Regions from separate parts of the Pseudomonas knackmussii B13 genome, predicted to be linked through region 2. Evidence: predicted binding sites of a transcription regulator. Region 2 holds the regulator's gene; the other holds the start of a gene.

Region 1 (3,368 bases), 2.8 Mb from region 2:
TCATCGGTAGCCACGGGGATGCCGAGCGCTTGCGCCGCCTCGCGGTACAGCGCCTGCTGCTGCACCTGACGGGCTACGCCGAGGTAGTCCGGGTCGTCGCGCAGCAGGCCCCAGCGGCGGAACTGGGTCATGAACCAGAGACCGTCGGAGAGCCAGGGCTGGTTGGCCGCGCCGTCGCCATGGAAACGCAGGGCATGGGCGTCTTTCCAGGCATGGCCGAGGCCGTCCTGGTAGTAGCCGAGCAGGCGCGGCTCAATGCTTGCCAGCGGTGCATCGACATAGTCGGCGCCGCTGATCAGGCGCGCGGTGCTGCGACGGTTCTCTTCGCTGGCCTCGATGAAGCGGCTGGCATCGAGCAGGCTCATGACCAACGCGCGGGCGGCGTTGGGGCATTCCTCGACGAACGCGCGGGTGGCGGCGAGGACCTTCTCCGGGTGGTCCGGCCAGATCGCCTGGCTGGTGGCCACGGTGAAGCCCATGCCTTCGTCGATGGCATGGGCGCCCCAGGGGCCGCCGGCGCAGAAGCCGTCGATGCGCCCGGCGCGCAAGTGCTCGACCATCTGCGCCGGTGGTACGACCAGGGTGGCGACGTCGCGCAGCGGATGAATGCCCAGGCTGGCCAGCCAGTAGTAGAGCCACAAGGCATGGGTGCCGGTGGGGAAGGTGTGGGCGAGCGTCAGGCGTGCGCCTTGCTGCAGCACCAGTTGGCGAAGTGCGTCGGCGCTGGTCACGCCATCGCGCTGCAGGGCGGCGGACAGGTTGATTGCCTGGCCGTTCTGGCAAAGTCCCATGAGTACCGCCATATCCGCCGTGGTGCCGCCGCCGATACCCAGCTGCACGCCATAGACCAGGCCGTACAGGCAGTGCGCGGCATCCAACTCGCCGTTTAGCAGGCGATCGCGCAGCACGGCCCAGGAGCTCTGGCGGTGCAGGTTGAGGGTCAGGCCATAGGGTTGGGCGAAGCCCTGGGTTGCCGCGACTATCAGCGAGGCGGCGTCGCTCAGGGCCATGAAACCGAGGTTCAGGGCGCTCTTTTCTGGTGCGTCGGATCCCGCCACCCACGCCAGTTGGTGCAGGGAAGTAGTGCTGTCGGTCATGCTCACCTCAAGGCAAAAAGGCGCCGCTTCGCGCACGACGGTGCGGGCGAAGGGACGCCGATGTCATGAGCGATCCGCCGTTGGAGCGCCTCTATGGCGATGGCAGCAAGGCCTGTGCCAGTACTGTGCAGGCGCAAGAAAAAGCCCCGCGTGGCGGGGCTAAAGGGAAGGGAGCAACACACAAGACACAACTAGCACGGGCTCCGTCAGGAATATTGGCAGGGCCTGTGTCCAACGATAGCCAGTGGCCGGTGCCGCGCAATGTCCAATAGGTATTAGGCCGAAAGTCCGAAGGCGATTGCAGGGGGAACCTGCTCGCGAGTCGCGACCGCCGGAAAAGAAAAAGCCCCGCGCGTGGGCGGGGCTTTCTCAGTGCCGAAGGCTTAGGCCTGAACGACCGGGATCTTCGCGTTGGCCGCGGCTTCGCGGAACTCGGCGATCTGGTCGAAGCTCAGGTAGCGGTAGATGTCGGCAGACATGCTGTCGATATCTTTCGCGTAGGCCATGTACTCCTCGACGGTCGGCAGCTTGCCGATGATCGAAGCGACGGCGGCCAGCTCAGCCGATGCGAGGAACACATCGGTCGAGTCACCCAGGCGGTTCGGGAAGTTACGGGTCGAGGTCGAAACGACGGTGGAACCGGTCTGGACGCGAGCCTGGTTACCCATGCACAGCGAGCAGCCCGGCATTTCCATGCGCGCGCCAGCCTTGCCGTAGATGCCGTAGTAGCCTTCCTCGGTCAGCTGGTGGGCGTCCATCTTGGTCGGCGGAGCCAGCCACAGACGGGTCGGAATGCCACCCTTGACCTTGTCCAGCAGCTTACCGGCAGCGCGGAAGTGACCGATGTTGGTCATGCACGAACCGATGAACACCTCGTCGATCTTGCGACCTTCGACGCTGGACAGCAGGCGGGCGTCGTCCGGATCGTTCGGCGCGCACAGTACCGGCTCTTTCACGTCGGCCAGGTCGATCTCGATGACCGCGGCGTACTCGGCGTCCTTGTCGGCTTCCAGCAGTTGCGGGTTGGCCAGCCAGGCTTCCATCGCTTGCGCGCGGCGCTCCAGGGTGCGGGCGTCACCGTAGCCTTCGCCGATCATCCAGCGCAGCAGGGTGATGTTCGACTTCAGGTACTCGGCGATGGCCTCTTCCGGCAGCTTGATGGTGCAACCGGCAGCCGAACGCTCGGCGGAGGCGTCGGACAGCTCGAAGGCTTGCTCGACGGTCAGGTCGTTCAGACCTTCGATCTCGAGGATGCGGCCGGAGAAGATGTTCTTCTTGCCTTTCTTCTCGACGGTCAGCAGGCCAGCCTGGATCGCGTAGTAGGGGATGGCGTGGACCAGGTCACGCAGGGTGATGCCCGGTTGCAGCTTGCCCTTGAAGCGAACCAGTACCGATTCGGGCATGTCCAGCGGCATGACGCCGGTGGCAGCGGCGAAGGCTACCAGGCCGGAACCGGCCGGGAAGCTGATGCCGATCGGGAAGCGGGTGTGCGAGTCGCCGCCGGTGCCGACGGTGTCGGGCAGCAGCATGCGGTTCAGCCAGCTGTGGATGATGCCGTCGCCCGGACGCAGGGACACGCCACCGCGGGTCATGATGAAGTCCGGCAGGGTGTGGTGGGTCTTGACGTCGATCGGCTTCGGATAGGCCGCGGTGTGGCAGAAGGACTGCATCACCAGGTCAGCGGAGAAGCCCAGGCAAGCCAGGTCTTTCAGCTCGTCGCGGGTCATCGGGCCGGTAGTGTCCTGGGAACCGACGGTGGTCATCTTCGGTTCGCAGTAGGTGCCCGGACGCACGCCCTTGCCTTCCGGCAGGCCGCAGGCGCGACCGACCATCTTCTGCGCCAGGGTGTAGCCCTTGCCGCTGTCGGCCGGAGCTTCCGGCTTCTTGAACAGGTCGGATGGGGCCAGGCCCAGTTCGGCGCGCGCTTTCTCGGTCAGGCCACGGCCGACGATCAGCGGGATACGGCCGCCGGCGCGGACTTCGTCCAGCAGCACGGGGGTCTTCAGCTCGAAGGTGGTGACCACTTCGCCGCTGTCATGACGCACGACCTTGCCCTCGTACGGGTACACGTCGATGACGTCGCCCATGGCCAGGTTGGTGCAGTCGAACTCGATCGGCAGGGCGCCGGCGTCTTCCATGGTGTTGTAGAAGATCGGGGCGATCTTGGTGCCGAAGCAGAAGCCGCCAGCGCGCTTGTTCGGAACGTAGGGGATGTCGTCGCCGAAGAACCACAGCACCGAGTTGGTGGCGGACTTGCGGGACGAACCGGTG
Region 2 (3,368 bases):
TTGAGGGCTGTACTTTTGCCCGAGCCGGAGCGGCCGCTGACGATGATCAGGCGCATGGTCAGTGGCCGTTCTGTACGTCCACGACGATTCGGTACAGCGCCTCGCCATCGGTGGCGTGACGCAGGCGATCGCGCACTTCGGATCGGTCGAGCATGGAGGCGATCTGCCGCAGCAGCTCCAGGTGCTCTTCGGTGGCGGCCTCCGGTACCAGCAGTACGAAGACCAGGTCGACAGGGGCGCCGTCGAGGGCGTCGAAATCGACAGGGGTGTCCAGGTGAAGGATGGCGCTGATTGGCGCCTTGCAGCCGGTCAGCCGGCAATGCGGAATGGCGATGCCATTGCCGAAGCCGGTGGAGCCCAGGCGTTCCCGGGCTACCAGGCTTTCGAAGATGGCTTGTGCGTCGAGCCCCGGCAGGTCGTGAACGACCAGGTTGGCGATCTGTTCGAGGACGCGTTTCTTGCTGCCTCCCGGCACGCTCACGAGGGAGCGGCCGGGGGTCAGGATTTGCTCAAGTCGGATCATAGAGGGGGGTTAGCGGACTCCAACGCCCTGTTGGCGTTCGAGGTACTTTTCCTTGTGTTTGATCAGTTGGCGATCGAGTTTGTCGGTCAGAAGGTCGATGGCTGCGTACATGTCTTCATGTTCGGCGCAGGCCACCACCTCACCCCCGGAGATATGCAGCGTGGCTTCGATTCGCTGTTTCAGCTTTTCGACCTCCATGATGACCTGAACATTGGTGATCTTGTCGAAGTGGCGCTCCAGTCGGCCGAGTTTTTCGACCACATAGTCGCGCAGGGCGTCGGTCACATCCAGTTGATGGCCACTGATGTTGACTTGCATACCGCTTTCTCCTTATTGCCCGTGTATAAGTGGCAGGTTAATGCAACCTGCCGCCGGAACACTTTGGCTTGGGTCAATCAGACCAGTCGCTTGCGCTCGCTGGATGGAGCTATACCGAGAGATTCGCGGTACTTGGCGACGGTCCGTCGTGCCACTTGAATGCCCTGTGCCTCCAGTAAACCAGCGATCTTGCTGTCGCTCAACGGCTTTTTCGGACTTTCTGCCGCGACCAGTTTCTTGATGATCGCGCGGATCGCGGTGGACGAGCACTCGCCCCCTTCGGAGGTGCTGACGTGGCTGGAGAAGAAGTACTTCAGCTCGAAGATGCCACGCGGCGTGTGCATGAATTTCTGCGTGGTGACGCGCGAGATGGTCGACTCGTGCATGCCCACCGCTTCGGCGATGTCGTGCAGCACCAGCGGTTTCATGGCCTCTTCGCCGTACTCGAGGAAGCCGCGCTGGTGCTCGACGATCTGGGTCGCGACCTTCATCAGCGTTTCGTTGCGGCTCTGCAGGCTCTTGATGAACCAGCGCGCCTCTTGCAGCTGGTTGCGCATGAAGGTGTTGTCGGCGCTCGAGTCGGCGCGGCGTACGAGGCCTGCATATTGCGAGTTCACGCGCAGGCGCGGTACCGCTTCCTGGTTGAGCTCTACCAGCCAGCGCTCGTTGTGCTTGCGTACGATGACGTCGGGCACCACGTACTCGGCTTCGCCCGACTCGATCTGCGAGCCGGGGCGTGGATGCAGTGACTGGATCAGCTCGATGGTTTCGCGCAGCTCGTCTTCCTTGAGCTTCATGCGGCGCATCAGCTGGCTGTAGTCGCGGCTGCCGAGCAGGTCGAGGTGATCGCTCACCAGGCGCTGCGCCTCGGTGAGCAGGTAGGTGTTCTCAGGCATCTGGCGCAGTTGCAGCAGCAGGCATTCGCGCAGGTTGCGCGCGCCGACACCCGCCGGCTCCATCTGCTGGATGCGGCGCAGGACTACTTCCACCTCGTCCATCTCGACGTCGAGTTCGGGGTCGATGGAGGAGAGAATGTCGTCGAGGGATTCTTCCAGGTAACCGTCGTTGTTGATGCCGTCGATGATGCTCAGCGCGATCAGGCGATCGGTATCGGACATCGGCGCCAGGTTGAGCTGCCAGAGCAGGTGGCTCTGCAGGCTTTCGCCGGAGGAGGTGCGGGCGGTGAAGTCCCACTCGTCGTCATCGCTGCTGGGCAGGCTGCTGGCGCTGGTCTGGTAGATGTCTTCCCAAGCCGTATCTACCGGTAGCTCGCTCGGGATGCGTTCGGCCCACTGGTCGTCGTCCAGGCTGTCCACACTGGGCGTGGTGCTTTCCTGGTAACTGTCGGCCTGGGTGGTGGTGCTGGAGGCAGCTTCGGCGCCTTCGCCCATCGGGTCGCTGCCGTCGTAGTCGTCACCGTCCTCCTGGCGCTCGAGCATCGGGTTGGACTCCAGGGCCTCCTGGATTTCCTGTTGCAGGTCCAGGGTGGAGAGCTGGAGCAGTCGGATGGCTTGTTGCAGCTGCGGCGTCATCGTCAGCTGCTGGCCCATCTTGAGGACTAGCGATGGTTTCATGGCTGGAACTTGGCACCTTGTTCGCCGGCGCGGAGTGCGCCTATCCACGACTACGGACGCTGCCTTGGTCGATTCGTTCAGAATCGTCGCGGCGCCGCTAGGAAGCAAGTTATATGCCTGAAATTTTGTTACTTGCCTAGCCTTGAAACATTTCTCCAGACGTGGGTGGAGGGCTTGGCAGAGAGGTGGGAGGAGGTGCCTGCCGGGCCTTTGTGGCCCGGCGGCGTAGGGCTTAGAGGCGGAACTCGTGGCCCAGGTAGACTTCCTTGACCAGTTCGTTGGCCAGGATGGTTTCCGAGTCGCCTTCGGCAATCAGTTGGCCGTCGTTGACGATGTAGGCGGTCTCGCAGATATCCAGGGTCTCGCGGACGTTGTGATCGGTGATCAGGATGCCGATGCCCTTGGTCTTGAGGTGATGGATGATCTGCTTGATGTCGCCCACCGAGATCGGGTCCACGCCGGCGAAGGGTTCATCGAGCAGGATGAACTTGGGCGAACTGGCCAGGGCGCGGGCGATTTCCACGCGGCGGCGTTCACCACCGGACAGGCTCATGCCAAGGTTGTCGCGGATGTGGTGGATGTGGAATTCCTCGAGGAGTCCGTCGAGGGCCTCCTTGCGACCGGCTCGATCGAGGTCCTTGCGGGTCTCGAGGATGGCGCTGATGTTGTCCGCCACCGACAGCTTGCGGAAGATCGAGGCTTCCTGCGGCAAATAGCCGATGCCGGCGCGGGCGCGGCCATGCATCGGCAGGTTGGTGACGTCCTGGTCGTCGATGCGGACCAGGCCCTGATCGGCGCGCACCAGGCCGACGATCATGTAGAAGCAGGTGGTCTTGCCGGCGCCGTTGGGGCCGAGCAGGCCGACGATCTGCCCGCTGTCGATGCTCATGCTGACGTCGCGGACGACCTGGCGACCCTTGTAGCTCTTGGCAAGGTGTTGCGCGGTTAGGGTA

What was found. Region 2 encodes sigma-54, which starts transcription at its own class of promoters, with help from an activator protein. Its sites were predicted from a motif close to ANTGGCATNNANNTTGCTNT; they were not measured.
Region 1: the regulator sigma-54 is predicted to act here: its motif matches at 1,200-1,219, upstream of PKB_RS09700 (CmpA/NrtA family ABC transporter substrate-binding protein).

The regions. Positions count from the first base shown of each region.
Region 1 covers NZ_HG322950.1:2,022,012-2,025,379, forward strand. Annotated here, with positions in the region: gene PKB_RS09700 (CmpA/NrtA family ABC transporter substrate-binding protein) at 1-1,097, opposite strand, end outside; gene acnB (bifunctional aconitate hydratase 2/2-methylisocitrate dehydratase) at 1,481-3,368, opposite strand, start outside.
Region 2 covers NZ_HG322950.1:4,806,337-4,809,704, reverse strand. Annotated here, with positions in the region: gene rapZ (RNase adapter RapZ) at 1-56, opposite strand, end outside; gene ptsN (PTS IIA-like nitrogen regulatory protein PtsN) at 59-523, opposite strand; gene hpf (ribosome hibernation-promoting factor, HPF/YfiA family) at 533-841, opposite strand; gene PKB_RS22495 (RNA polymerase factor sigma-54) at 919-2,415, opposite strand; gene lptB (LPS export ABC transporter ATP-binding protein) at 2,648-3,368, opposite strand, start outside.